2 regions of the Variovorax sp. CCNWLW225 genome follow, and region 1 is predicted to be linked to the other one. Evidence: riboswitches for the same ligand, from Rfam matches in the RefSeq annotation. Region 1 holds a riboswitch; the other holds the start of a gene.
The links. A riboswitch is a leader RNA that binds a small molecule or an ion and turns the genes downstream of it on or off. The one in region 1 is predicted to bind glycine.
Positions count from the first base shown of each region.

Region 2: it holds a riboswitch for glycine, as region 1 does, so the genes downstream of both, gcvT (glycine cleavage system aminomethyltransferase GcvT) here and V9L20_RS20370 (D-amino acid dehydrogenase) in region 1, are expected to answer to the same signal.

Region 1 is NZ_JBBCBV010000014.1:45,841-60,470, forward strand. It holds gene rfbC (dTDP-4-dehydrorhamnose 3,5-epimerase) at 1-6, opposite strand, end outside; gene rfbA (glucose-1-phosphate thymidylyltransferase RfbA) at 3-911, opposite strand; gene rfbD (dTDP-4-dehydrorhamnose reductase) at 958-1,848, opposite strand; gene rfbB (dTDP-glucose 4,6-dehydratase) at 1,845-2,927, opposite strand; glycine riboswitch at 3,021-3,120, shown strand; glycine riboswitch at 3,155-3,260, shown strand; gene V9L20_RS20370 (D-amino acid dehydrogenase) at 3,352-4,653, shown strand; gene V9L20_RS20375 (FIST signal transduction protein) at 4,671-5,951, opposite strand; gene V9L20_RS20380 (PhaM family polyhydroxyalkanoate granule multifunctional regulatory protein) at 5,997-6,683, opposite strand; gene V9L20_RS20385 (aminotransferase-like domain-containing protein) at 6,781-8,196, opposite strand; gene V9L20_RS20390 (LysE family translocator) at 8,300-8,899, shown strand; gene V9L20_RS20395 (DMT family transporter) at 8,896-9,852, shown strand; gene V9L20_RS20400 (aminotransferase-like domain-containing protein) at 9,890-11,092, shown strand; gene V9L20_RS20405 (DJ-1/PfpI family protein) at 11,133-11,759, shown strand; gene V9L20_RS20410 (LysE family translocator) at 11,781-12,455, shown strand; gene V9L20_RS20415 (glutathione S-transferase family protein) at 12,461-13,102, shown strand; gene V9L20_RS20420 (PhzF family phenazine biosynthesis protein) at 13,107-14,030, shown strand; gene V9L20_RS20425 (VOC family protein) at 14,043-14,630, shown strand, end outside.
Region 2 is NZ_JBBCBV010000003.1:241,380-256,009, reverse strand. It holds gene V9L20_RS08910 (hydantoinase B/oxoprolinase family protein) at 1-900, opposite strand, end outside; gene V9L20_RS08905 (MFS transporter) at 943-2,235, opposite strand; gene V9L20_RS08900 (putative hydro-lyase) at 2,277-3,086, opposite strand; gene V9L20_RS08895 (LysR family transcriptional regulator) at 3,178-4,083, opposite strand; gene denD (D-erythronate dehydrogenase) at 4,184-5,200, shown strand; gene V9L20_RS08885 (TRAP transporter substrate-binding protein) at 5,273-6,244, shown strand; gene V9L20_RS08880 (TRAP transporter small permease) at 6,332-6,826, shown strand; gene V9L20_RS08875 (TRAP transporter large permease) at 6,823-8,100, shown strand; gene V9L20_RS08870 (hypothetical protein) at 8,249-8,812, shown strand; glycine riboswitch at 8,835-8,925, shown strand; glycine riboswitch at 8,938-9,049, shown strand; gene gcvT (glycine cleavage system aminomethyltransferase GcvT) at 9,095-10,270, shown strand; gene gcvH (glycine cleavage system protein GcvH) at 10,321-10,692, shown strand; gene gcvP (aminomethyl-transferring glycine dehydrogenase) at 10,743-13,649, shown strand; gene V9L20_RS08850 (hypothetical protein) at 13,672-13,920, opposite strand; gene V9L20_RS08845 (DUF3014 domain-containing protein) at 14,030-14,630, opposite strand, start outside.

The DNA.
Region 1 (14,630 bases):
CTTCATGAGCGCACCTCCTCGGCCAACAGGTGGTTCAGATATTTGCCGTAACCATTCTTCTGCAATGGCGCTGCGAGCCTCGCCAACTGCTCCCGGTCGATAAACCCGTTGCGCCAGGCAATTTCTTCGGGGCAGGCGATCTTCAGCCCCTGCCGGTGCTCCAGCGTGGCAATGAACTGCCCTGCTTCCAGCAGGCTCTCGTGCGTGCCGGTGTCCAGCCACGCATACCCGCGCTGCATGATCTGCACGTTGAGTTGATCGAGGTCCAAGTAGGCCTGGTTGACGGCGGTAATTTCCAGCTCGCCGCGCGCGCTGGGCTTCACGGCCTTGGCGATATCGATGACCTGGTTGTCGTAGAAATAAAGGCCCGTCACGGCGTAGCTACTCTTGGGCTTGGCCGGTTTTTCTTCGATGCTGCTGGCCTTGCCTTGTGCATCAAAGGCCACAACGCCGTAGCGCTCTGGGTCGTGCACGTGATAGGCGAACACCGTGGCGCCCGCCGATTTCGCATCGGCATCGGCCAGCAGGTGCGCAAAGTCGTGGCCGTAAAAGATGTTGTCGCCCAGCACCAGCGCGCTCGGCGAATTGCCGACGAACTTGTCGCCGATGATGAAGGCCTGCGCGAGCCCGTCGGGACTGGGCTGCACCGCGTACTGCAAGTTGATGCCCCATTGGCTGCCGTCGCCCAGCAGCTGCTGGAAGCGCGGGGTGTCCTGCGGCGTGCTGATGATCAGGATGTCGCGCATGCCGCCGAGCATCAGCGTGCTGAGCGGGTAATAGATCATCGGCTTGTCATACACCGGCAACAGCTGTTTGCTGAGCGCGAGCGTGGCGGGATGCAGCCGGGTGCCCGAGCCGCCGGCCAGAATGATGCCCTTGCGTTGCGTGGTCTTCGTGGTCTTCGTGGTCATCGTTGTATTTCTTTCTTGCTTTCTCTGCTTACTAGGCAACGCGCGTTTAAAGGGTCTCGCGCAGCATGCGGGCGACGCCTTGTTGCCAGTGCGGCAGCACCAGGCCAAAGGTGGATTGCAGCTTGCGCGTATCGAGGCGCGAATTGGCCGGCCGCGTAGCGGGCGTGGGGAAGGCACTCGTGGGTACGGCTTCGACCTGTTCGGGGCCGGCCTTGAGCTCTACGCCGGCTTGGCGCGCCTGCTCAAGCACAAAGCGTGCATAGCCGCACCAGGTGGTCTCGCCGCCGGCGACCGCGTGATACAGGCCGGCTTTGGAAGGGTCTTGCAAGGTGGCACGAATCGCATGCGCCGTGATATCGGCCAGCAGTTCGGCACCTGTCGGGGCGCCAAATTGGTCGTCGATGACGGTCAGCTTTTCGCGTTCCTTGGCAAGCCGCAACATGGTCTTGGCGAAGTTGCCGCCGCGCGCGGCAAACACCCAGCTGGTGCGAAAGATCAGGTGCTTGGCGCAGTGCTTGGCCACCAACTGTTCGCCTTCGAGCTTGGTGCGGCCATACACACTGAGTGGGCCGGTGGCATCGTCTTCTTGCCAAGGCTTGCTGCCGCTGCCATCGAACACGTAGTCGGTGGAGTAATGCACCATGAGTGCACCGATCTGCCCGGCGGCTTCGGCCACCACGCCGGGCGAAGTGGCGTTGAGCTTGCGCGCGAAGTCGGGCTCGCTCTCGGCTTTGTCCACGGCCGTGTGGGCCGCGGCATTGACGATCACGTCAGGCCGCACCTTGAGCACAGTCTCGGCCAACTGGTCGGGACGGCTGAAGTCGGCGTTGAAGTCGGTGCTGTCGAAATCGAGCGCCACCAGTTCGCCCAGCGGCGCGAGGCTGCGCTGCAACTCCCAGCCGACCTGTCCGCCCTTGCCCAGCAGCAGCAGCTTCATGCGGTGGCCTTGGCCGCGGGTGCGGCGTCGTATTGCTTCTCGACCCATGCGCGGTACGCGCCGCTTTGCACGTTGCGCACCCATTCGGCGTTCGCGAGGTACCACTCGACGGTCTTGCGGATGCCGGTGTCGAAGGTTTCGGCGGGCTTCCAGCCCAGCTCACGCTCCAGCTTGCGTGCATCGATCGCGTAGCGCCGGTCGTGGCCGGGGCGATCGGTAACGTAGCTGATCTGTTCCTTGTACGGTTTGCCATCGGCGCGCGGGCGCAGTTCGTCGAGCAGCGCGCACACGGTGTTCACGATCTCGATGTTGGGCTTCTCGTTCCAGCCACCGACGTTGTACGTCTCGCCGAGCTTGCCGGCCTCGAGCACGCGGCGAATGGCGCTGCAGTGGTCCTTCACATAGAGCCAGTCGCGCACCTGCATGCCGTCGCCGTACACCGGCAAGGGCTTGCCAGCCAGGGCGTTGACGATCATCAGGGGGATGAGCTTCTCGGGGAAGTGGAACGGCCCGTAGTTGTTGGAGCAGTTGGTGGTGACCACCGGCAGGCCGTAGGTGTGGTGCCAGGCGCGCACGAGATGGTCGCTGGCGGCCTTGCTGGCTGAGTAGGGGCTGTTGGGCTCGTACTTGTTCTCTTCGGTAAAGGCGGGATCGGTCTTGGAAAGTGAGCCGTAGACCTCGTCAGTCGACACGTGAAGGAAGCGGAAGGCAGACTTTTGCTCAGCCGGCAGTGCGCTCCAGTAGCCGCGCACCGACTCGAGCAGGCGAAAGGTGCCGAGCACGTTGGTTTGCACGAAGTCTTCGGGGCCATGGATAGAGCGATCCACGTGCGATTCCGCGGCAAAATTCACGATAGCGCGTGGCTTGTGCTCAGCCAACAGGCGATCGACCAAAGCGCTGTCGCCGATGTCGCCCTGCACGAAGATGTGGTTCGGGTTGCCGTTGAGCGAGCCGAGCGTCTCGAGGTTGCCCGCATAGGTCAGCTTGTCGAGATTCACGATGGACTCGTCGCTCTGCGCCAGCCAGTCGAGTACGAAGTTGGCGCCAATGAAGCCCGCGCCGCCGGTTACCAGGATCATGAGTCTCCCCGAAGTTTCGAATCAATGACAATTATCCCATTGGTCGAATTGTCAAAAATCCATGGTCGGCTCTTCGCGGTCCCAACCTACAATGGCGTTAATGCAGGAGAGCGAGTAGTTCTTTTTACTACTCCACCGAAGGCGCAAACTCCCATAAACGCTCAGGTTGGCCGAACGGAACTGTTGGAATTCTTTCAAACAGTTTCGGGGCATGTACTGCATCAACTGACACGCCGTCTGGAGAGCCATCACCTCGCGTGATGCACCGAAGGAGCAAACCCGCTGCGGGCGCAATGGGTGAATCTCTCAGGTACCGAGGACAGGGGGAGCGGCAACTTGGACGGCGGTCGTCCGGTTGCTTGCTATTTATTCAATAGCAAACCCCGCCCGCGGTTCAAGCGCTTCAACCTCAAAGGTATTTGAAATGCGCGTGATCGTTCTAGGCGCCGGCTTGCTCGGTGTTACCTCGGCTTACTATCTCCAGCAACTCGGCCATGAAGTGACCGTCATCGACCGGCAGGCCACCCCCGCCGCCGAGACCAGTTTTGCCAACGGCGGGCAAATCTCCGTCAGCCATGCCGAACCCTGGGCCAATCCGAGCGCACCGCTCAAGGTGCTGCAATGGCTGGGCAAGGAAGACGCACCGCTGCTCTTTCGCATTCGCGCGGACATGCGCCAATGGCTCTGGGGCTTGCAATTCCTGCGCGAATGCACCCCTGCCCGTACGAAGCACAACATCGAGCAGATCGTGCGCCTGGGCACCTACAGCCGCGAAGTGCTGCAGCAGTTGCGGCGCGACACGGGCATCGCCTACGACCAGCGCACCCAAGGCATCCTGCACTTCTATACGACGCAGAAAGAGTTCGACAGCGCCCTTGCGCCCGCCGAACAGATGCGCGCGCTCGGATGTGAACGGCAAGTCATCTCCGCGGACGAGGCAGTGAAGATCGAGCCCGCCCTTGCGCACATCCGTCCGCAATTGGCCGGTGCCACCTACACGGCAGAAGACGAGTCCGGCGATGCAAACCTCTTCGCCCGCGAAATGGCACGCCTCGCGGCAGCGGCGGGCGTGAAGTTCCTCATGAGCCACACGGTGACTGCGCTGCGCGAAGCGGGCGGCAGCATCGACCACGTGGAAGCTACCGACAACGAAGGTCGCTTCCAACGCATTCGCGGCGACGCCTTCGTGCTTGCAATGGGCTCATTGAGTCCGCTGTATGCCGCGCCGCTGGGCATTCGCCTGCCGATCTATCCAGCCAAAGGCTATTCGGTCACGCTGCCAGTCAAAGACGCGACGAAGGCGCACCAGGTTTCGCTGACCGACGACGAGTTCAAGCTCGTGTTTTCGCGGTACACGTCGGCCTCCGGCGACCGCCTGCGTATTGCCGGCACGGCCGAGCTCAATGGCTATGACCGCGACTTGAACCGCGTGCGCTGCGAAGCGATCGTGCGGCGCGTTGAACAGCTCTTCCCCGGCGCTGGCGACACCACACAGGCGCAGTTCTGGACAGGCCTGCGCCCCGCGACGCCGAGCAATGTGCCGTTGATTGGCAAGACGAAGCTGCCCAACCTGTACCTGAACACCGGGCACGGCACGCTTGGGTGGACGCATGCGTGCGGGTCGGGCAGGTCGGTGGCGCGGATTGTGAGCGGGCTTGCGCCTGAGGTCGATTTTGCGTTTGCCGGCATGCCTACGCCAGCAGCGCGCCTGCTCCAGCCGGCCTGATCTGGCCGTGGCGGTGGTTAATCGTTGCCGGTAAACACCGTCAACACCCCCGTATACCCATACAAGTGGTGCCGGGCAATCTCCCCCGCCGCAAAGAATCCGACCAGCGGCACGTCGCCGAGCGCGTGCCGCACGATCTGCAGCTCGGCGCCCGGTGCGCCGAAGTGCGGCCCGCCGCGTCCCGAGCAGCTCACGTACACGGCACCCGCAATGCGGCGCGCCGGGTGCGGCGCTGCTTCGGCCTCCCCGGCCGCCACGGCGCGCGCGGTGGCCAGGGTCTGTTCTTCGGGCTCCAGTTCTTCGCGGATTTCCGCGCAGATGCGCATCAGGTCGGCGCGTGCGGCCTGTGCATTGCGCCGGCAGAAGGTCAGGCGCATGCCGGCCTCGGCCACATCGGCAATGGCGATGCCGCGCCGCGTCGGATCCAGGCCGATGATGTGGCGCACCAGCACGTCGGCGCCCAGGTCGCCGGTGCGGCGGATGCCGTCGCTGCCCGCATCGGCCAGGCCCACCAGGGTGGCGCGCACGGCGTCGATGGCTTCCTGCGGGCGTTCGAGCGAGACCTGCAGGTCGGCCAGCAGCACGTCGAGTGCGGGCTCGCCATCGAGCTTGAGCAGCAGGTTGCCGTCGGCCTCGGTGATCTCGCGCTCACGCCCCCCGCCGGAGCGCAGCGGCTGGCAGCCTTGCGTGACGCGCGACACCAGCCGCACGCCCTCGCCGAACACCACGCCCGACAAGCCACCCGAGAACACGCCGCCCGCAGCGCCGTGGCCGCGGATGTTTCCGTTGCCGCCGACCGCAAACTGCAAGGCGCCCGCACGGCCTGACGAGAGGCCGCCGAACAGGTAGCCGGTGTCGGTGCGGCCCGCCATCTCGCCGATCAATTCGGTGAGATCGGGGGTGGCCGGGTCCGCATGCACCAGCGCCGTATGCGCCTCGAAACCGCTCATCTCCGAGTTGCCCAGTGGAGCCACGCCGGAGAACACACGATATTGGTCGCTCGGCAGCGCGCAGAGCATCAGGCTCAGGCCGGGCTCGTCGAAGTATTCGGCATTGTTGGCCGACACGCCGATGCCGACGGTGCCGGACCAGTCGGTCACCTCCGGAAGCTCGGCGCTCAGGTGGTCGAGGATGTCTTGCGCATCGGACGCGTAGTGGTCGGTGATGTAGAGCAGCCCGAGCGTCGGCGCCGACGCGTAGTCGGGCAGCGCCATCTGGGCGCGCAACTGGGCCAGCACAAGGCCGGCCGCCATGCGCCATTGCGGATGGGTGGCGTGACCGGAGGGAAACAACTTCATGATGCGTGCCAACCCGTTCTCTTCAAGATGTGTGTATGTATGACGTCAGCGCCGTCCGGTCGTTCGCTTTCGCGCGGCGGTCGGCGCCTTCTTTTTGGCGGCGGTTGCTGTCGCCTTCCTTGCGGCCGGCTTTGAAGCGGCGGGAGCGGCGGCCGGTGCCGGCACCTTGATCTGGGCCGCGTCGTGCAGGGCCGATGTGGCGATCTGCTGGAACTGCTCGGTCAGCGAACCCCACCATTGCATCGGATCGATCACGCCACCGTCGCCGCCCGATGCGGAAGCAGCCGAGGCCGGCTTGCTGCGGGCTTTTTTGGCGGGTGCCGGCGTTTCCTCCTCCGCCTCGACTTGTGGCTCAGGCTCCGCCGGCGGGGCAGCAACCGGCGCTGCCGGGGCCGCCTGCTTGGTGAACGCGCTCGCGATATCTTCCATCCGCACGTTCATGCCGCGCAAGGTCGAAAGTGTCATCTTTTGCACCTCGAGCGCCTGGATGGTGGCCTTGAGCGCATGGCCGTTCTGCTCGAGCCAATATTGCACGGTCTTGAGCTCCTGGATGCGCTTGTCGACCTCTTCCACGCTGAGCGTGGGCGCCACCCAGCTCGCAAGGCTCGGCAAACCGGGCCCGGCGCTCGTGGCAGCGCCCGATCCGGCGGCGGCACCGCCTGCGAGATTCTTCAGAAAGTCGAATCCGGGGACAAATTGACTGAAGTCAAAAGGCTGGCTGGCGTTGCTCATGCAGGGGTCTCCGGGTTGGGTTTTCTTGTGATGCCAGCTTACTCCAACGCACTGGCGATTTGGGCCCGCGGCCCTCGCGTTTACCTGCCCGGAGCTGTCACAGCTCCGCGCGAACCTTGCTGAACACTTTCCAGAATGCGGCGTCCTGCGAGGTCGCGAAGTTGATGCGCATCATCGTGCTCGGCGGCCTGCGTGCATGGAAGAGCGAACCCGGCGCAAGCAGGTAGCCCTGGTCGAGCATGCGCTGCGTGAGCGCGTCGGTGTCCACGCCCGTATCCACCCAACCGAACAGGCCCGCCGGCTCCGAGGCGAAGGTGCAGCCGTGCGCCATGGCCAGCTTCACCGCACGGCTGCGCGCACCGTCGAGCCGGATGCGTATGCGATCGGCATGCCGGCGCAGTTGCCCCTGGTCGATGCACCACGACAGCGCCCGCTCGAACAGCGTGGGCGTGGTCAGCGTGGCCAGCAGCTTGGTTTCGAGCAGCCGCTCCTTCAACTCGGGCGATGCGGCCAGAAAGCCGATGCGCCAGTTGGGCGCGAGGATCTTTGCGAACCCGCTCACGTAGATGGTGCGCTGCAGCCCGTCGAGCGCGCTGAGCCGCGTGGCGTGCTCGGGCGCGAGATGGCTGTAGGTGTCGTCCTCGACGATGTGAAAGTCATGCTCGTTGGCCAGCTTCAGCACGCGGTGCGCGCTGCCCGGGGTCAGGCTGTACCCGGTCGGGTTGTGCAGCACGCTCACGCTCACGAAGAGCTTGGGGCTGTGCAGCGCGCAGTACTGCGCCATCACTTCCAGGTCGGGCCCGTCGGCACGGCGCGGAACCGGCAAGATGCGCATGCCCAGCGCCTCGAGCCGCGCGAATTCGAGCGCCCACCCGGGCTCCTCCACCATGACCGGATCGCCCGCTCGCAGCAGCGTGCGGCTCACGATGTCCAGCGCGTGCGTGGCGCCCACGGTCGTCACGATCTGGTCGGGCGCGGCCGGCACGTTGATGCCCACGAGCTTGTTCGACAGGCTGCGGCGCAGCGCGGCATCGCCCGAAGGTTCGCCGTACTGCAGCGACAGCTCCTGCAGCGCGGCTGTATTGGTCATGCGGCGCACCGCGGTCGGCATGAAGGTCGACGACATCCAGTCCGGCGGAAACACGCCCATGCCCGGCTGCGGCTTGTCGCTTGGCCTGTGGAACATGCTGCGGATGAGCGAACTCGCGTCAGCCGGTACACGCGACGCCATCATCTGCGCGACCATGGGCGCCGCATTGGCCGGGCGCCCCTCCGGGGCTGGCGCCGCATCGCGCACATAGAAGCCGCGCTGCCGGCGCGCCTCGACCAGGCCCTGCGCCAGCAGTTGGTCGTAAGCCGCCACTACCGTATAGGGGCTCACGCCCTGCTGGCGCGCGCATTCGCGCACCGAGGGCAGGCGCGCGCCGGGCGGCAGCAGCCGGGTGCGGATGCGCTCTGCCAGCCGGTCGGCCAATTGCCCTGTGAGCGACTGGGTGGAGGTTCGTGTCAGCATCGGCCTTGCGCTTCTGTGTCGAGTGGCAGGCCAATACAGTTTTCGAATATGTTCGATCAACTGTATTGGAACTGTAATGGTCTCAAAGTTTAGAGTGTATGCAATGAACTGGCAAGAATTCACCGCGCTGCTGGTGCTGGCCACAGCGATGAGCTTCTCGCCCGGGCCCAACACCACGCTCTCCACCGCCCTGGCCGCAAACGGCGGCCTGCCGCGCGCCATGCGTTTTGTCGTGGCGGTTCCCGTGGGCTGGACGCTGCTGCTGGTGCTGTGCGCGGCGGGTATCGGCGCGCTGGTGGTGGCAGTGCCATCGCTGCGCCTGGCCATCAAGGCGCTCGGCGTGGGTTACCTGCTGTGGCTCGCCTACAAGCTGAGCGGCAGCGCCACGCTCGGCCGTGCGGATAGCGCCAGCCTCCACATCGGCTTCGGACAGGGCGTGATGCTGCAGTTCGTCAACATCAAGGCGTGGCTGCTCGCGCTCACGCTGGTGGCCGGCTGGATTGCGGGGCAGCCCAATGCGCTCGGGCGCTTCGCCATCGTCGCGCCGGTGATGCTGATCTACGCCTTCATCAGCAACTTCACTTATGCGCTGGTCGGCGCGCTGCTGCGCGAATGGCTCTCCAAAGGCAAGCGCCTGCTGTGGTTCAACCGCGCGATGGGGATGGTGCTGGTGCTCACGGCCTGGTGGATGCTGAGCGTATGAGCAGCAGGTTCAACGTCAAGGAAGAAACCCTGGGCATGTGGCTGGGCGTGATCGGCGTGGCGCTTTTCGCCGTCACCCTGCCGATGACGCGGCTGGCCACCGGCACGCAAGACGCGCCGCAGCTTTCGCCCTGGTTCGTCACGCTGGGCCGCGCCGCATTGGCCGGTGTTCTCTCGACGATCTTCCTGGTCGCCACGCGATCGCCTCGGCCCGCGCCGCACCAGTGGAAGCCGCTCGGCATGGCGGTGCTCGGCAATGTGATCGGCTATCCGCTGCTGCTGGGCTATGCCTTGCGCGTGGTCACGGCCAGCCATGCGGCCGTGGTCACCGCGCTGCTGCCGCTGGTGACCGCCGCGGTCGCCGCCCTGGTGCTGCACCAGCGCGCGCGGCTCGGCTTCTGGCTCTGCGCCGTTGCAGGCAGCGTGCTGGTCGTGCTGTTCTCGCTGCTGCGCGCAAGCCAGAACGGCCACGGCTTCGGTTTCGAATGGGCCGACCTGCTGCTGGTTGGCGCGGTGATTGCGGCCTCGTTCGGCTACATCTACGGCGCGCAGGTCACGCCGTCGCTCGGCGCGGAGCGCGTGATCTGCTGGGTGTGCGTGATGGCGCTGCCGGTCACCCTGCCGGCCACATTTGCCTTGTGGCCGCAGGAACCCATCGCCACCACGGCCTGGGCGGGCTTCGTCTATGTCGGCGTGTTCTCGATGTGGATCGGCTTCTTCGCCTGGTACCGCGGCCTTGCGATGGGCGGCGCGCTGCGTGTGAGCCAGACCCAGCTGCTGCAGCCCTTCTTGTCGATACTGGCCTCCATTCCGTTGCTGGGCGAGCCGCTCGATGTGGTTACCCTCGGCTTTGCCGGCGCGGTGGTCTGCACCGTGGTGCTCGGCAAGCGCCTCTCCCAGCCGCAGCCCGCTCCTGCCGTTTCGCCGCGTTCAGCGCGCGCCGAACAATCCTGACATTCGCCCCTCACCTCACCCGCCTGAAAGAAGAACCATGAACTGGAAACTCGCCGCCCGCGCCGCCAAGATGAACCCGTCGGTGCTGCGCGAAATCCTCAAGGTCACCGAGCGCCCCGGCATCATCAGCCTGGCCGGCGGCCTGCCCTCGCCCAAGACCTTTCCCATCCAGGCCTTTGCCGACGCCTGCGCCGAGCTGCTGCACAAGGACGGCCAGGCGGCCCTGCAATACGCCGCGAGCGAAGGCTATGCGCCGCTGCGCCAGGCCGTGGCCGACATGCTGCCGTGGAACGTCGACCCTGCGCAGGTGCTCATCACCACCGGCTCGCAGCAGGGCCTGGACCTTGTCGCCAAGGTGCTGCTCGACCCGGGCAGCAAGGTGCTGGTCGAAACCCCCACCTACCTTGGCGCGCTACAGGCCTTCGGTCCGATGGAGCCTGAACCCGTGAGCGTGGCCAGCGATGACGACGGCGTGATCGTCGAAGACCTGGTGGCCAAGGCGAAGGATGCCCGCTTCATCTACCTGCTGCCCAACTTCCAGAACCCCACCGGCCGCACCATGACCGAAGAGCGCCGCGCCGCAGTCTCCGCCGCGGCCGCTGCTGCGGGCCTGCCGATCGTCGAGGACAACCCCTACGGCGAACTGTGGTTCGACGAAGCGCCGCCGCTGCCGCTGACCGCGCGCAACCCTGAAGGCTGCATCTACCTGGGCTCGTTCTCCAAGGTGCTCGCGCCCGGCCTGCGCCTGGGCTTCCTGGTCGCGCCAAAGGCCATCTATCCCAAGCTGCTGCAAGCCAAGCAGGCGGTCGACCTGCACACGCCCATCTTCACGCAGCGCATGGTTTCGGCGGTGATGAAAGACAACTTCCTCGACAGCCACGTGCCCACGATCCGCGCGCTGTACAAGCGCCAGCGCGACGCGATGATCGCCGCGCTCACGCGCGAGATGGCCGGCCTGGACGTGAAGTTCAACGCACCCAAGGGCGGCATGTTCCTGTGGGCGCGCATGCCCGAGGGCATCGACACCGTGGCGCTGCTGCCCAAGGCGGTCGAGCGCAACGTGGCCTTCGTTCCGGGCGCGCCGTTCTACGCGGGCCAGGGCGACCCGCGCACGCTGCGCCTGTCGTTCGTCACGGCCAGCGTCGAAGAGATCGATGTCGCCATCGCCGCGCTGGCCCTGACGCTGCGCGAAGAACTGGCGCTAGTGGCCGAACGCAAGCTCGCGCCCGAACCGGTCTGAGCCGCCATAGGCGCCATAGGCGCCATACAGAGGTACCACCATGCACATTGCCATACTGACCTTCGACGGCTTCAACGAACTCGATTCGCTGGTGGCGCTCGGCGTGCTCAACCGCATCAAGAAGCCGGGCTGGCGCGTGACCCTGTCCGCGCCCAGCGCCACGGTCACGTCGATGAACGGCGTGACCGTGCATGCGAGCTCCACGCTCGAGGCCGCCGCCGAGGCCGAGGCAGTGCTCGTCGGCAGCGGCATTCGCACGCGAGAGATTGCAGGCGACCCCGCCATCATGAGCGTGCTGCGCCGGCTCGACGCCAAGCGGCAGCTGATCGGCGCGCAATGCTCGGGCACCCTGCTGCTCGCCAAGCTGGGCCTGCTGGGTGCGGTGCCCGCATGCACCGACCTCACGACCAAGCCGTGGGTGCAGGAGGCCGGCGTCGAGGTGCTCAATCAGCCTTTCTTCGCGAGCGGCAATGTGGCCACCGCCGGCGGATGCCTGTCGGCGCCCTATCTCGCGGCCTGGCTCATTGCGCGCAGCGAAGGCGTCGAGGCTGCGAAGAGCGCATTGCACTATGTCGCGCCGGTGGGCGAGAAGGACGACTACGTGGCACGGGCCATGCGCAACATCGAGCCGTACCTCCCGCAGGTTGCGGCAACCGCGACGGCCTGAAGACGCATTGCCGTTCACACCATGATCAGCCTCGCCACGCTCGCGTTATTCCTCCTCGCCGTTCTCGCGCTGTTCCTGTCGCCCGGGCCGAACATGGCCTTCGTGCTCTCGCACGGCGTGGCGCACGGGCCGCGCGGCGGGTTTGCGGCGGCGCTCGGCATTTCGTCGGCCGACCTGGTGCACACGCTTTTTGCCGCCACCGGCGTCACCGCGCTGGTGGCGGCATGGCCTCCTTCCTTCGAACTGCTGCGCTATGCGGGCGCGCTGTACCTGCTGTGGCTGGCGGTGCAATCGCTGCGCAGCAGCAACGGCGGATTGCCCGGCGGCACACGCGCGCAGCCCTCCGCCTTCGGGCGCATCGTGCGCATGGCCTTTTTCAACAACCTGGTCAATCCGAAGGCGCTGCTGTTCTTCATGGTGTTCCTGCCGCAGTTCGTCGACCCGGCGCGCGGCAGCGTGCCCTTGCAACTGGTGCAGCTCGGCGTCATGCTCTCGGCTGCCGCGCTCGCGTTCAACACGCTGCTCGGCGCATGCAGCGGGCAAGTGGGCCGCTGGCTGCAGCGCCGCCCGGGGGCTGAAAGATTCCAGCGCGGCCTGCTGGCGCTGGTGATGGTCGGCCTGGCAATTCGCCTGCTGCTGCTCGACCGTCCTTCCATGCCTTCTGCCCTGTCCGCCACACCTGCTCAAGGAAGCTGAACACCATGCTCAACATCTGGGGCCGCATCAGTTCGATCAACGTGCGCAAAGTCGTCTGGTGCGCGCAAGAACTCGGGCTCGACTTTCAACGCACCGAAGCCGGCGGCCGTTTCGGCGTGGTGCAAACGCCCGAATACCTGGCGCTCAACCCGAACGCGATGGTGCCCACCATCGACGACGGCGAAGGCAGCGAACGCGTCACGCTCTGGGAATCGAACGTGATCGTGCGCTACCTGTGCGCCAAGCATTCGCACGGCAAGTTCTACCCGAGCGACCTGCCCGCGCGCTTCGACGCCGAGCGCTGGATGGACTGGCAGCAGACCACGCTCAACCGCGCGAGCCGCGACGCCTTCGTGCAATGGGTGCGCACGGTGCCGGCCGAGCGCGAGCCCGCGCTCATTGCGGCTTCTGTCCATGCGAGCGAGGGCTTGTTCGCGATGCTCGACGCCCACCTTGCACGCCAGCCCTTCATGGCCGGCGACCGCTTCACCATGGCCGACATCCCCATCGGCTGCGAAGCGCACCGCTGGTTCGGCCTGCCGCCGGCCGAATACCAGCGCCCCAGCTGGCCGAACCTCGAACGCTGGTACGGCGAACTCCTCTCCCGTCCGGGCACGCGCGGCGTGCTCGATCTCCCGCTCGAATGACACCATGAAACCCCGCCCGTTCAAACAAGTCGACGTCTTCACCGCAACGCCCTACCTCGGCAATCCGCTTGCCGTGGTGCTCGACGGCTCCGGCCTGGACGGCGCCGCCATGCAGCGCTTTGCGCAGTGGACCAACCTGTCGGAAACCACCTTCCTGCTGCCGCCGACCGAGCCCACGGCCGACTACCGCGTGCGCATCTTCACGCCGGGCGGCGAGTTGCCCTTTGCTGGCCACCCGACCATCGGCAGCTGCCATGCCTGGCTGCAGGCCGGCGGCAAGCCCAAGGCCGCTGGCCGTGTGGTGCAGCAGTGCGCAGCCGGCCTGGTGCCGCTGCGCCTCGAAGGCGAGCGCCTGGCTTTCTCGGCTCCGCCGCTCAAGCGCAGTGCGCCCAGCCCCACGCTGCTGGCCAAGGTGGCGGGCGCGCTGGGCCTGAAGGCGCAGCAGATCGTTGCGGCCCAGGTGCTGGACAACGGCCCGGTCTGGTTCGGCCTGCTGCTCAGCGATGCGGACACCGTGCTGCGGCTCGTGCCCGACCATCGCTTGCTCAAGGAGCTGGGCGTCAAGGCCGGCGTGGCGGGCGTGCCCGCGGCAGAGGGCTCGTCGATGCTCATCGGCCGATCGAACCGCGAGGCGCGCGCCTTCGGCGGCAAGGCTCAGGCCGCAGAAGGCGACGGCCAGAAGATCGACCTGGAGGTGCGCGCTTTCGCAGCGCCCATCGGCGTCGAAGAAGACCCCGTCACCGGCAGCCTCAACGCCGGCCTTGCCGAATGGCTGATTGCCGACGGGCACATGCCCGCGCGCTACGTGGCCGCACAGGGCCAGTGCCTCGGCCGCGCCGGGCGCGTGTACATCGAGCGCGACAGCGACGGCATGGTGTGGGTCGGCGGCGATGCCGTGACCTGCATCGACGGCCAGGTCACGTTGTAGGGGCAAGGCACCATGCCCGCACAACTCGACCATCTGGTGATCGCCGCCGCCTCGCTGGCCGAAGGCGTGGCGTGGTGCGAAGCCACCCTGGGCGTGACGCCCGGCCCCGGCGGCGCGCATCCGCTGATGGGCACGCACAACCGGCTGCTGAACATCGCGAGCGAGGCGTTTCCACAGGCGTACCTGGAAATCATTGCCATCGAACCCGGCAAGCGGCCTTCGCGCCCCGGCACGCGCCGCTGGTTCGACCTGGACGATGCCGTGCTGCAGGCAGGCCTCGTGCGGCGCGGACCGCGGCTGGTTCACTTCGTTGCGCGGGTGCCCAATGCGCACGCGACGCTGCAGGCGCTGGCGCACGACGAGCGCGCGCACATCGATCGCGGCCACCTGCTCGAAGCCTCGCGCGACACACCCGCCGGCCGGCTCGAGTGGCAGATCACCGTGCGCGACGACGGCCAGCGGCTCTTCTATGGCGCGCTGCCCACGCTGATCCAGTGGGGTCCCGTGCATCCGACCGATGCCATGCCGGCCTCCGGCCTGGCGCTGCGATCGCTGCAGGCCACCCACCCGCGCGCGGCCGACCTGGCCGCGGCGCTGTCC
Region 2 (14,630 bases), on a different contig from region 1:
ATAGTGCGACACGTCGGTGGAGGTGCCGCCCATGTCGAAGCCGATCACGCGCGCATGGCCCGCATCGAGCGCGGTGCGCACCATGCCGACGATGCCACCCGCGGGGCCCGAAAGGATGGCGTCCTTGCCCTGGAAGCGATCGGCCTGCGTAAGCCCGCCCGAGCTCTGCATGAAGAACAGCGGCACGCCCGGCATTTGGCGCGACACCTGCTCCACGTAGCGCCGGAGAATCGGGCTCAGGTAGGCATCGACCACCGTGGTATCGCCGCGCGGCACCAGCTTCATGAGCGGGCTGGTCTTGTGCGACACCGACACCTGCGTGAAGCCGATCGCCCTGGCAATGCGCTCGGCCGCGAGTTCGTGTGCGGTGTGGCGCCAGCCATGCATGAAGACGATGGCGCAGGCCCGCAGCCCAGCATCGAAGGCCTCTTGCAGCGCCGAGCGCAGCGCATCCTCGTCGAGCGATTGCACGACGGCGCCTTGCGCATCCATGCGCTCGCCAGCCTCGATCACTCGCTCGTACAGGAGCTCCGGCAGCACGATGCGGCGGTCGAACAGGCGCGGCCGCGCCTGCGTGGCGATGCGCAGCGCATCGCGAAATCCCGCCGTGGTGACCAGCACCGTGGGCTCGCCCTTGCGCTCCAGCAGTGCATTGGTGGCCACCGTGGTGCCCATCTTCACGCACTCCACGCGCTCGGGGGTCACGGTCTCGCCGGGCGTCAGCTTCAGCAGGCGGCGGATGCCTTCGACTGCGGCGTCCTTGTACTGCTCGGGGTTTTCGGACAGCAGCTTGAGCGTGTGCAGGCCGCCCTCGGGGTCGCGGCCGACCAGGTCGGTGAATGTGCCGCCGCGGTCGATCCAGAACTGCCAGCGTGACGGAAGAAGGGAATGCGTGGTCATGAGAGAAAGGGCTTCGCAGGGAAAAGAGAAAAATGCTTCGGATCAGTTCTGGCGCAGGTCGCGTCCGCGCGTCTCCGGAAGACACAGCGCCACGATCACCACCATGGCATAGGCCACCGCCGCACAGATGCCGATGGAGGTACCGAGCGAAAGATGCATGCGGTCGCTCAACACGCCCACCAGGGCCGGAAAGGTGGCGCCGATGCCGCGTCCGAAGTTGTAGCAAAAACCTTGCCCCGAGCCGCGCAGTTCATTGGGAAACAGCTCGGACAGGAAGGCACCCGCGCCGCTGAAAATGCCCGACATGAAGAAGCCGAGCGGAAAGCCGAGCAGCAGCATCAGGCTGTCGGTAATGGGCAGCAGCGTGTACGCATAGACCAGCGACCCCGCCCCGATGGCGAACAGGATGAAGGCACGGCGGCGGCCCAACCGGTCCGAGAGATAGGCGCCGCACAGGTAGCCGATGAAGGCGCCGACGATGAACATGAACTGGTAGCCGCCCGAACCCAGCACCGTGAGATGCCGCTCGTTCTTCAGGAAGGTCGGCAGCCACACGCCAATGGCGTAGTAGCCGCCCTGCATGCCCGTGAAAAGCAGGCTCGCGAGCACGGTGGTGCGCAGCATGCCCGGCTTGAAGATCGCGAGGAAGTTGCCGCTGCGCTCGCCGCGTTCGACGGCCGCGCGGCTTTGCACATAGATCTCCGGGTCGCGAATCGAACGGCGGATGAACACGATCAACACCGCCGGCAGCAGGCCGAGCATGAACATCACGCGCCACGAATATTCCGGCGGCAAGAACGAGAACAGCGCCATCGACACCAGCACCGCCGCGCCCCACCCTACCGCCCAGCTGCTCTGCACCAGCCCTACTGCCTTGCCCCGGTAGGCCGGCCGGATCATCTCGGCAATGAGCACCGAGCCCACGGCCCATTCGCCGCCGAAGCCCAGGCCCTGCAGCGTGCGCGCAATCAGCAGCTGCTCAGGCGTTTGCGCGAGGCCACAGGCAAAGGTGAAGATCGCGAACACCAGGATGGTGAGCTGCAGGATGCGCACCCGCCCGTATTTGTCGGCCAGGATGCCGGCGCCCCAGCCACCGATGGCGGAAGCCACCAGCGTGGCCGTGCCGATCAGGCCCATCTCGGTCTTGCTCATGCCCCACAGCGACAGCAGGATGGGCGTGACGAGCGGCAGCGTGTAGTAGTCGAACGCATCGACCGCATAGCCGCTGAACGAAGCGGTGAGCGTGCGTTTTTCGTTCGGATTGAGCGTGCGCAGCCAGCTGCCTTCGGCTTGTGCGTCGTCGACCGTCTGCGCGGCGTCGAGGGTGGTCTTCATCGGTTGTCTCCAGGTATGAGATTTGGGGAAAAAACGGTGGCCTAGAACGCGGCCAGGCGGTGGTGCAGCAGGTCGGTCACCAGCATCGAGCCCGGCGCATGTGTGATGGCGAACGGCAGCCTGGCGGCGGCCAGCGCGGCTTGGGGCGTGACGCCGCAGGCCCAGAACACAGGCAGCTCGTCGGGCATGACCTCGACCGCATCGCCGTAGTCGGGATCGGCAATCGACCGGATGCCGATCAGCGCCGGATCGCCGATGTGCACCGGCGCGCCGTGCACGGCCGGAAAGCGCGAGGTGATCTGCACCGCACGAATGGCATCGGCCGCGCGCAGCGGGCGCATCGACACCACCATCGGGCCGTGAAAGGCCCCTGCCGGCGTGGTAGCCACCGACGTGCGGTACATCGCCACGTTGCGGCCTTGCTCCACGTGGCGCAGCACGATGCCTTCGGCCATCAGCGCGTGTTCGAAGGTAAAGGAGCAGCCGATCACGAAGCTCACCATGTCGTCGCCCCACAAGGCACGCACGTCGGTGGGCTCATCCACCAGCTCGCCGTTTCGCCACACGCGGTAGCGCGGCAGGTCGGTGCGAATGTCGATGTCCTCGCCGAGCGCGGGCAGCGCCGGGTCACCCGACACACCGAGCAGCGGGCATGGCTTGGGGTTGGCCTGGCAAAAGCGCAGGAAGTCGGCGGCGTATGCCTTGGGCAGGATGACCAGGTTGCCCTGCACATGGGCACTGGCGAGGCCGCTGGTGTGGGCGGCCAGCGAGCCGCTGCGGCAGGCCTGACGCACGGCCAGCGCACTGCTCGCCGCGCCGGGTTGTTCTACGAAGGATTGACGGTTCGACATTTGGCGTTCTCGATGCCCGATGCATCGCTGTGGTGTGATGCGACGGATTGTGGGAATCCGCGCTCACGAACGCCAACGCAAATTTTCTCGCTCAGCCCATCGATTTTTTCGATGACCCCATGCGGTGCGACGCGTGCACCACAGCGGAGCCGAGTGCGGCCTCCGGCAGTGGGGAGGACGGGTCGTCGCGGTAGCTCGCGTAGATGGGCAACGGCTCCAGCGTGTCGTCGCAGGGCAGCACGCGCAGCGGCAGGCGCCGCGCCAGCGGCTCGACCACCGCGCGCGGCAGCGTGGCCACGCCAAAGCCCGCTTCCACCAGCTGCGCCATCGCCGAGATCGAAGAGATCGCATGCACGCGCGGCGGCGGGCTGCCGGCATCGCGGAACAGCTCGAGCAGCGCGACGTGCGGCTGCGATCCGCGCTGAAAGGTCAGCAGGTCGAGCGACAGCAGGTCGGGCAGGCGGTAGCGCCGCTTCAGGTGCAGCTCGCGGTGGCCGACGAAGCACATAGGCATCGGCGGCACGGCGCGGGTGCGCACGCCGTCGCCGGCGGCGGGCAGTGCGGCAAACACCAGATCCTGCTTGCCGCGCTGCAGCTGGTCGACCAGCACCGGCGTGGTTTCCACGGTGAGCTCCAGCTCGAAGTCGGGATGCGTCGCCTGCATGTGCTTGAGCCAGCCGGTGAGCCAGCTGTGCACCACCGATTCGATGGCGCCGACGCGCAGCACGGCCTCTCGCACGGCGCCCGAGCCCATCTCGGCCTTGATGTGCATCTGCATCTCGAGCAGCTTCTGCGCGAAGGCGTGAAAGCGCTGCCCCGCCACCGTGAGGCGGAACTGCTTGTCGCGCCGGTCGAGCAGCAGCACGCCCAGCTCGCGCTCGAGCGCCGCAATGCGGCTGGAAAGCGCCGATTGCGTAAGGTGCAACTTCTCGGCCGCACGGGTCACGCTCTTGAGCGCCACGGCCCAGTGAAAGGCTTCAACGAATCGCAGGTTCATCGTTTTCCGATCGTCCGGTTTCTTGTTTGTGCGAGCGGCGAGTGTCGCCTGAGCAGGGGCTCCGCTGCGCTATGCTCATTACGAAGGAGACAAGACAACCATGCAGATCGTCATTACCGGCGGTGCCGGCTTCGTTGGCGCACGCCTTGCCCGCACGCTGCTGAAGCAGGGGCGGCTATCGCTTGCCGGCGGCCCGGCGCGCGACATTTCCCGCATCACCCTGGTCGACCGGGTCGCGCCACCAGCCGACCTTGCGGCCGACCCGCGCGTTGCCGCCGCGCTTGGCGACCTGAACGAGCAACTGGCCTCGCCCGACACGGCGCTCTGGCGCGAAGCGGATGCCATCTTTCACCTGGCCGCCGCGGTCAGCGGCGAATGCGAGGCCGATTTCGACCTGGGCATGCGCAGCAACTTTGCCGCCACGAACGCGCTGCTCGAGAAAGCGCGTGCCGTCGGCACCCGGCCGCTGGTGGTGTTTGCCAGCTCGCTCGCGGTGTTCGGCGATTCGCCAGAGCAGCCGCTGCCGCCGGTGATCGAAGACCACACGCTGCCCACGCCGCAGACCAGCTACGGCATCCAGAAATTCATCGGCGAGCAGCTGGTGGCCGACTACACGCGCAAGGGCTTCATCCGCGGGCGCAGCGTGCGCCTGATGACCGTGAGCGTGCGCCCCGGCAAGCCCAACGGCGCGGCATCGGGCTTTTTCAGCGGCATGATCCGCGAGCCGCTCGCGGGCATTCGCGCCGCCTGCCCGGTGCCTGACGAAACACCCGTGGCCATCGCGTCGCCGGCCCGCACCGTCGAAGGCATCATCCGGGCGGCGGAGGCAAGCGACGCCGACTGGGGCCCGCGCACCGCACTGAACCTGCCTTCGCTTTCCACCACGGTGGGTGAAATGGCGGCCGCGCTCGAACGCGTGGCCGGCAAGGCCGCCACCGCCCTGCTCGACCGCACACCCGATCCGGCCATCCAGCGCATCGTGAAAACCTGGCCCGGACGCATCGAAACCGCCCGCGCCAAACGCCTGGGGCTTTCGGCGGACGCCGATTTCGAAGTAGTTATTCGTGACTACGTCCGTGAAAATCCCGACGCGGTGAAGCTCCCTGTTACGGCATAGTCGGCGGCTGCCCGCGGACTTCTCTTGGCTCCCGCCTTTTCTTCGCGACTTCTTTTCTCTGGAGACAACACAATGAAATTGACCCGACTGGCCGCCGGCCTGGTTCTGGGCATGGGCATGGCATGCGCCGCCTTCGCGCAGACCACCATGAAGATCAGCATTTCGACCGCGCAGAACTCGCACCAGGGCGTGGCGATCGACGTCTTTGCCAAGGAAGTCGAAAAGCGCACCGGGGGCCGCTACAAGGTCCAGACCTTCTACAACGGCTCATTGGGCGGCGAGCGCGAGTCGATCGAGGCCGTGCAGCTGGGCACCCAGGAACTGGCGCTCTCCTCCACCGGGCCGGTGCCCAACTTCGTGCCGGAGACCAAGATCCTCGACGTGCCGTTCCTGTTCCGCGACAAGGCCCATGCGCGCGCCGTGCTCGACGGCCCCATCGGCCAGGACCTGCTGACCAAGTTCGACGCCAAGGGTTTCAAGGCGCTGGCCTGGGCCGAGAACGGCTTCCGCCACATGACCAACAGCAAGCGCGACGTGAAGGCGCCGGAAGACCTCAAGGGGCTGAAGATGCGCACCATGGAAAACCCGGTGCACATTGCGGCCTACAAGACCTTCGGCATCGTCACCACGCCCATGGCTTTCCCCGAAGTGTTCACCGCCTTGCAGCAGGGTACGGTCGACGGCCAGGAAAACCCGCTGTCGGTCATCATCGCGGCCAAGTTCGACCAAGTGCAAAAGCACCTTTCGCTCACGGGCCACGTCTACTCGCCGTGCATCTTCCTGATGAACAAGGCGACGTTCGACAAGCTGAGCGCGGCCGACAAGCAGGCCTTCCTCGAGGCCGCGAAAGAAGGCACCAAGGCCAACCGCGCGCGCGTGGACGAAGACGATGCCAAGGGCGTGGCCGACCTGCGCGCCAAGGGCATGACCGTGATCGACAACGTCGACAAGACCAAGTTCGTCGCCGCGCTGGCGCCGGTGAATGCCCAGTTCGAAAAGGACTTCGGCAAGGCCAACCTCGACAAGATCCGCGACTTCAAGTGATTTTCATGATGCTATCTTTTAGATAGCATCGGGCGCCCGCTCAGTTCCATCTGGCGGGCTTTTTTGTTTTCAACATCACGACTGCAGATGAAAGAAAAATTTCTCGGCATCGAGCGGTGGACCACCGGCTTCTCGATGATTGCCGCCTGCGTGATGCTGGTCATCGCCTCGGGGTTGGGCGTGTTCCAGATCGTCACGCGCTTCGTGCTCGAGCAACCCGCCGAATGGAGCGAGATCCTGATCCGCATGAGCCTGATCTGGATGGTGTTCCTCGGCATTCCAATGGCCTTTCGCCAGGGTGCGATGGTGAGCGTGGATGTGCTCTACCGCTGGAGTCCGCCGCGCATCAAGCGTGTGCTCGATTTCGTGGTCAGCATCGCAGCGCTGGCGCTGATGCTGGTCATTCTGTGGTGGGGCTGGGACTACGCGATGCGCGGCCGCGTGCAGTCGATGGCCGGGCTCGAAAGCGTGTCGATGATGTGGTCGTACCTGGCGCTGCCGGTCGGCTCCGTTTTTTGCCTGTTCGGCATCGTTGGTAATTTTCTCGATCCCAAGCGGCTCGAACTGGAGACCGCGCAATGACCCCCGTGATGGTTGCAACGATGGTGCTGTGTTTTGCACTGTCGGTTTCAGTGGCGGTGTCCATCGGGCTCGCATCGATCCTGGGTATCCAGGTGGCCAACGTGAACATGCTCATCTCCGTAAAGGAGATGTTCAATTCGATCAACAAGTTTCCGCTGGCGGCCATTCCCTTCTTCATCCTGGCTGGCAACCTGATGGAAACCGGCGGCATCTCGCGCCGGCTGGTCGAATTTGCCAAGAGCATTGTGGGCGGTGTGCAGGGCGGCCTGCCGATGACCTGCGTGCTCACCTGCATGATCTTCGCGGCGGTGTCGGGCTCTTCGGTGGCCACCACCTTTGCCATCGGCGCCATCCTGATTCCGGCGCTCATCAAGCACGGCTACCCCACCGCGTACGCGGCGGCGCTTCAGGCCACCAGCGCCGAGCTGGGCGTGATCATTCCGCCTTCCATTCCGATGATTCTGTACGGCGTGAGCGCCGAGGTGTCCATCGGCGAGCTGTTCATTGCGGGCTTCGGCCCCGGCATTCTCATCAGCCTGGCGCTGATGCTGTTCGTCTGGGTGTATTGCAAGTGGAAGGGCTGGGGCAAGAACGACGGCGACGGCCGCATGTCCTTCGGCAAGGCGACCTGGCAGGCCGGCTGGGCACTGCTGATGCCAGTGATCATCCTGGGCGGCATCTACGGCGGCATCTTTACCCCCACCGAGGCTTCGGCGGTGGCGGTGTTCTATGCGCTGGTGGTCGGCATGGTGATCTACCGGGAGATCAAGCTCAAGGACCTGTACCTCATCCTGCGGAAGTCGGTGCTGTCGTCGGCGGTGATCATGTTCATCATCGCCAACGCGGGCCTGTTCGCCTTCCTGATCACGCGCGCGGGCGTGCCCGACGCCATTGGCCATTGGCTGCAGGAAGTGCTGAAGTCGCCGGCCATGTTCCTCTTGGGCGTGAACGCGGCGCTGTTCATCATCGGCATGTTCATCGAGACCAGTGCGGCCATCATCGTGCTCGCGCCCATCCTGGCGCCGGTGGCGGTGCACTTCGGCATCGACCCGGTTCATTTCGGGCTCATCATGGTGGTGAACCTCGCGCTCGGCATGATCACCCCGCCCTTCGGCGTGAACCTGTTTGCGGCGTGCACGGTAGCGCGCATATCGCTCGACCGGATCGTGAAGTACCTCATTCCCTTCGTGCTGGTGATCCTGGCCTGCCTGATGGTGATTACCTACGTGCCGTGGATATCGCTCGCGCTGCGCGACCTGGTGTACGCCAAGTAGCAGGCGACGCAAAAACCAGAGAGAAAACGGGCAGCCTTCGCGGGCTGCCTTTTTTTATGCGGCAAATGCCCCTGTAAGGCAAACGTTTCACAAAGATGTCACCAGCCGCAACGATGCTGCAGCCTTCGATTCCGAAAGCTGTGGCGCCATGTTTCCCACCAAGACCGACAAGGCACGCGACGAACTCCAAGGCGGGCAGCGCACGCTGAGCCAGCGCGAGCGCGCATTGCTGCTGATGGCCGACGGCCGGCGTTCGCTGACCGACTTCAGCCCGCTGTTTGCAAGCCGCGACGAAGCCGAACAGACGCTGCGGGCTCTGATGAACCGCGGGTACCTGCACGACGCGCAGGGCGCAGCGCCGAAAACCGCCGCACCAGTTACGGCGGGCCCGACACACACGCCGATTCCGGCTCCTGCGGCGGAGCCCATCCGTGTAGAGACCTCGACCGACAACTTCGACGGCAAACGTTCCCTGGCCACCACGCGCATGTTCCTGTTCGACATCTGCGAGCGCATGTTCGTGCGGCGCGATCCCAAGTTTGCGCTGCAGATGCGCGATGCGCTGCGCGAAGCCCGCGACCGCGACGCCATGCTGACGATTGCCGCGCTGATGCTCAATGAAGTCGAGAAAGCCGCAGGCGCCGAGCGGGCCGAATCGCTGCGCGAGCGTATCGAAAGGTTGCTGCCGCCCGCTTCGGAAACCGTGCACTGAGGCCTTCCGCGATCCACTACACTTCGAAGGGTCAGGAGAGAGCCTCGCCACGCGAGGCCGCCGAAGGCGCAGGGGTTTCCCGAACGCTCAGGCAAAAGGACTGACAAGGCGCTGGCGCATGCCGGCGTTTCCTTGCTGGAGAGAGGCCCCTGCATCTTGCCGATGCGGCGGCCCACCGAAGGAGCAAACCCCGATCGTGGGGCGAATCTCTCAGGTAAAGCGGACAGCAGGGGTGGCCCATGGCTCGCGCCATGGAATTCGACTGCCCCTTTGGAGTGCCCCGTGGCCGCTTCCGCTTCATCATCCGACGCCCCATTGCTCAAGACGCCCCTGCACGACCTGCATGTGGAACTGGGCGCCCGCATGGTGCCTTTTGCCGGCTATTCCATGCCGGTGCAGTACCCCGCCGGCCTGATGGCCGAGCACAAGCACACGCGCGACGCGGCCGGCCTGTTCGACATTTCCCACATGGGCCAGCTGCGCCTGGTGGGGCCCGATGCCGCCGCCGCATTCGAAACCCTGATGCCGGTCGACGTAATCGACCTCGCCCCCGGCAAGCAGCGCTATGGGCTGCTGCTGAACGACGAAGGCGGCATCCTCGACGACCTGATGTTCTTCAACGAGGGGCACGGCTCGATCTTCGTGATCGTGAACGGCGCCTGCAAGGTGGCCGACCTCGCGCATATCCAGCAGAAGATCGGCGCACGCTGCGACGTGCAGCCTATGCCCGACCATGCACTGCTCGCGCTGCAAGGCCCGCAGGCCGCCACGGTGCTGGCCCGCTTGTCGCCCGGCATCGAGCGCTTTGTGTTCATGACCGGCGGCGCGGTGAAGATCGGCGGCATTCCGGCCTTTGCCACGCGCAGCGGCTACACGGGCGAAGACGGCTTCGAGATTTCGGTCGCCGGCAAGGATGCCGACGCCCTCGCCCGCCTGCTGCTGGCGCAGCCCGAGGTCAAGCCCATCGGCCTGGGCGCGCGCAATTCGCTACGGCTCGAAGCCGGGCTCTGCCTGTACGGCAACGACATCGACACCACCACCACGCCAGTCGAGGCCTCGCTCAACTGGGCGATCCAGAAGGTGCGCCGCACGGGCGGCGCGCGCGAAGGCGGCTTTCCGGGTGCGGCCAAGGTGCTGGCGCAACTGGCCGCCGCTACGGCCGGCGCCGCGGGCCGCACCGACCACGACACCCTGAAGCGCAAGCGCGTCGGCCTTGTGGCGCTGGAACGCGTTCCGGTACGCGACGGCACGCTCCTGCAATCTTTCGAAGGCCGGGACATCGGCATTGTGACCAGCGGCCTGCTCGGCCCGACGGCCGACCGCCCGGTTGCCATGGGCTACGTGGCCACCGCGTTTTCGGAACCCGGCACGCGCGTGCAGGCCATCGTGCGCGGCAAGCCGGTGCCGATGGAAGTCTCGACCCTGCCCTTTGTGCCGGCCCGCTATTACCGCGGCTAGGCTCTGCGCTTCCTGAACCAGATCATTTTTTCCACGAGGAGTTTTTCACCATGAGCATCAAGTACACCAAGGACCACGAATGGGTCTCGGCCGAAGGCGACGCAGCCACTGTCGGCATTACCGTGCACGCGCAGGATGCGCTGGGCGACGTGGTCTTTGTCGATCTGCCCGAAGTGGGCAAGACCTTTGCGCAGGGTGAAGTGGCCGGTGTCGTCGAATCGGTCAAGGCCGCGGCCGATGTGTTCATGCCCGTGTCGGGCGAGATCACCGAAGTGAACGAAGCCCTGCGCGCCGATCCCTCGCTCGCCAACACCGACCCGCTGGCCGCCGGCTGGTTCTTCAAGGTCAAGCTCAGCGAGCCGTCGCAACTCGACGCGATGCTCGACGCCGCCAGCTACGACAAGTTCGCCGCCGAATCCTGATCCGCCGGGTTCTTCAGCCGCCCTTCCTCATTCCCCGAGCCTTTACCGCCATGCCGATTCCCGCCCAGCCTTCCCTGCAACAACTAGAGAACGCCGAAGAATTTCTCGCCCGCCACATCGGCATCGATGCAGCGGACGAGGCGCGCATGCTGCCGGTAATCGGCTCGGAAACGCGGGCGGAGCTCATCGACGGCATCGTGCCTGCGGCCATTCGCCGCGCCAGGCCGATGCGGCTGCCCGCTCCCGTGACGGAGGCGGACGCGCTGGCCGAGCTTAGGGCCATCGCTGCGAAGAACAAGGTGTTCAAGAGCTTCATCGGCCAGGGCTACTACGGCACGCACACACCGGGTGTGATCTTGCGCAACGTGCTCGAAAACCCCGCCTGGTACACCGCCTACACGCCCTACCAGGCCGAAATCTCGCAGGGCCGCATGGAAGCCCTGCTCAACTTCCAGACCATGGTGTGCGACCTGACGGGCATGGCCATTGCCAACGCATCGATGCTCGACGAAGCCACGGCCGCCGCCGAGGCGATGACGCTCGCCAAGCGCAGCGTGAAGAGCAAGAGCAACGTGTTCCTGGTGTCGGGCGACTGCCACCCACAGACCATCGAGGTCATCAAGACGCGCGCCGCGCCGCTGGGCATCGAGGTGAAGGTGAGCACCGTTTCCGAGACGCTGCCGCACCTGATGGCGAGCTGCGAATTCTTCGGCGTGCTCGCGCAGTACCCCGCCACCACCGGCCACGTGCACGACCTGCGCCCGCTCGCAGGCCATGCGCACCAGTGCGACGCCGCCTTCTGCGTGGCGGCCGACCTGCTCGCGCTCACCCTGCTCGCGCCGCCGGGCGAATGGGACGCCGACATCGTCTGCGGCACCACGCAGCGCTTCGGCATGCCGCTGTGCAACGGCGGCCCGCACGCCGCCTACCTGGCCTGCCGCGACGAGTTCAAACGCTCGCTGCCGGGCCGCCTGGTCGGCGTGAGCGTCGACACGCACGGCCAACCCGCCTACCGCCTCGCGCTGCAAACGCGCGAGCAGCACATTCGCCGTGAGAAGGCCACTTCGAACATCTGCACCGCGCAGGTGCTGCCGGCCGTTGTGGCCAGCATGTACGCCGTGTACCACGGGCCCGACGGACTTACCCGCATCGCGCAGCGCGTGGCGGCGCTCACCGCCATCCTTGCGCAGGGCCTGGCGCAAATGGGCCGCGAGCCGGTCAACGGCACGGCCTTCGATTCGCTGACCATCCGCACAGGCGAAGACACGCCGAAGATCATCGAGCGCGCCACCGCGGCCGGCGTCAACCTGCGCCAGCGGCTGCAGCAGCACCTGGGCATTTCGCTCGACGAAACCACGACGCGCGCCGACATCGAAGCGCTCTGGGCCCTGTTCGTGCCCGCGGGCACGCCGATGCCGCGTTTCGACGACCTGGCCAACACTGCGCCGCGCCTGCCCGAAGACCTGCGCCGCACCAGCGCCTTTCTGACGCACCCGGTGTTCAACACGCACAAGAGCGAGACGGCGATGCTGCGCTACATCCGCAGCCTCTCGGACAAGGACCTGGCGCTCGACCGCAGCATGATTCCGCTGGGCAGTTGCACGATGAAGCTCAACGCGACCAGCGAGATGATCCCCATCACCTGGCCCGAGTTCGCGAACATCCACCCCTTCGCACCCGCCGAGCAGCAGCAAGGCTATGCGCAGCTCGATGCGCAGCTGCGCGCGTGGCTCTGCGAAGCCACCGGCTACGCGGGCATCAGCCTGCAGCCCAATGCGGGTTCGCAGGGCGAGTACGCGGGCCTCTTGGCCATCAAGTCCTTCCACGAAGCCAAGGGCCAGGGCCACCGCAACATCTGCCTGATTCCCTCGTCGGCGCACGGCACCAACCCCGCAAGCGCCCAGATGGTCGGCCTGCAGGTGGTGGTGACCGCCTGCGACGCGCAGGGCAACGTCGACATGGACGACCTGAAGCGCGCCTGCGAAAAGCACAGCGACAAGCTGGCCGCGGTGATGATCACCTACCCCAGCACGCACGGCGTGTTCGAAACCCGCGTGAAAGAGCTCTGTGAGCTGGTGCACGAGCACGGCGGCCGCGTGTATGTCGATGGCGCCAACATGAATGCGCTGGTCGGCGTGGCCGCGCCGGGCGAATTCGGCGGCGACGTGAGCCACCTGAACCTGCACAAGACCTTCTGCATTCCGCATGGCGGCGGCGGGCCGGGCGTGGGCCCGGTGTGCGTGGTCGAAGACCTGGTGCCGTACCTGCCGGGCCATGCGACGGCCGGCATTGCATCGAACGGCGTCGGTGCTGTTTCCGCGGCGCCGCTGGGCAATGCAGCCGTGCTGCCGATCAGCTGGATGTACTGCCGCATGATGGGCGCCAAGGGGCTGCAGGCCGCAACCGAAACCGCCATTTTGAGCGCCAACTACATCAGCGCGCGCCTGAAGGACCACTACCCCACGCTGTACGCAAGCCCCAACGGCCACGTTGCGCACGAGTGCATCCTGGACCTGCGCCCGCTCAAGGACACCAGCGGCGTCACCGCGGAAGACGTCGCCAAGCGCCTGATCGACTACGGCTTTCATGCGCCGACCTTGAGCTTTCCGGTGCCGGGCACGCTGATGGTCGAGCCCACCGAGAGCGAGCCGCTGGCCGAGCTGGACCGCTTCGTCGACGCGATGATCGCCATTCGCGGCGAGATCCGCCGCGTCGAAGAAGGCGTCTGGCCCAAGGACGACAACCCTTTGAAGCACGCGCCCCACACCGCCGCGAGCCTGCTCGGCACCGAATGGTCGCACCCCTACTCGCGCGAACTCGGCGCGTTTCCGCTGGCCGAACTCAAGCAGGCCAAGTACTGGCCGCCCATCGGCCGGGTCGACAACGTGTACGGTGACCGCAACCTGTTCTGCAGCTGCGTGCCAGTGGGCGAATACCAGGAAACCGAAGAGGCCTGATCAGGGGGCCTTCTTCGCTTCGCTAGCCTTCGCGGCGGTACATCGCCCACTTCACGGTGAGGATGTCCGCGGCGATCTTCGCGGCGTTCACGCCCGCGTAAGGAACGGACGGATCGAATTCGAAGGCTTCCTGGTAGCGCTTGATGTGCGCGTAGTCCCGGTCGAAGGTCATCGGCCCCATGAGGTCGGCGGGGTCGGTGCCGGCGGGCAGCGCCAGAAACTTCTCGGGATCGGTAGCACTCTGGTAGAGGTCGACGCTCATCAGGTTCATACGGTTGTCCTCGAAATCGTGAGGACAAATCATCCACGGCATCCGCAGCGCGCGCAATCGGCCCGCGCCTACACGGCGCGCGATCGGGACGCGCCTACAGCGCGATGGGTCAGCGCTGCTTCTTCTTGGCCATGTCGCCCGTGGCAATCTGCTCGCGGAAGCCGCGCAGGCTGGCCTTGAGCTTGCGCTCGTTTTCCAGCCCCACCCGCACCATGATCTTCTGGCCGGACGAGAGCGACTCGAGCTGCGGATCGGCGTATTCATAGCGCACCCACGGCCGCTGCGACGACACGTTGCCCTTGACCTCGACGAGCCGGACCTGCACCGGGCCGGCGGGTTCGGGCGCCTGCAGCAGATGGTCGATCACGGCAATGAGCCGGTCGTTGAAATAGCGGCCTGGATAGCCAAGCTCTTCATACGCTTTCTGAAAGAGCGGATAGAGCCGCGCATACGTCTTGGCGGCCTTGGCCGGGTCGACCGACCCCGCAAGCAGCACGATGGGGTTGTAGCGCGCGGCATTGTTGGCCGCGATGGTCTGCGCCTCGCCCTTGCCTTCGGTGGCAAAGCGCTGCTTGGTGGGCTGCACCGGCCATGCACTCGCTGGCGCCTGCTCGCGCGACAGGTTGTCGATGGTGGCCACAAAGCGGCGCACCACGCCGTCGAACTGCACGAATTCCGCCACGTTCTGGCTGCCCAGCAGATCGACCAGC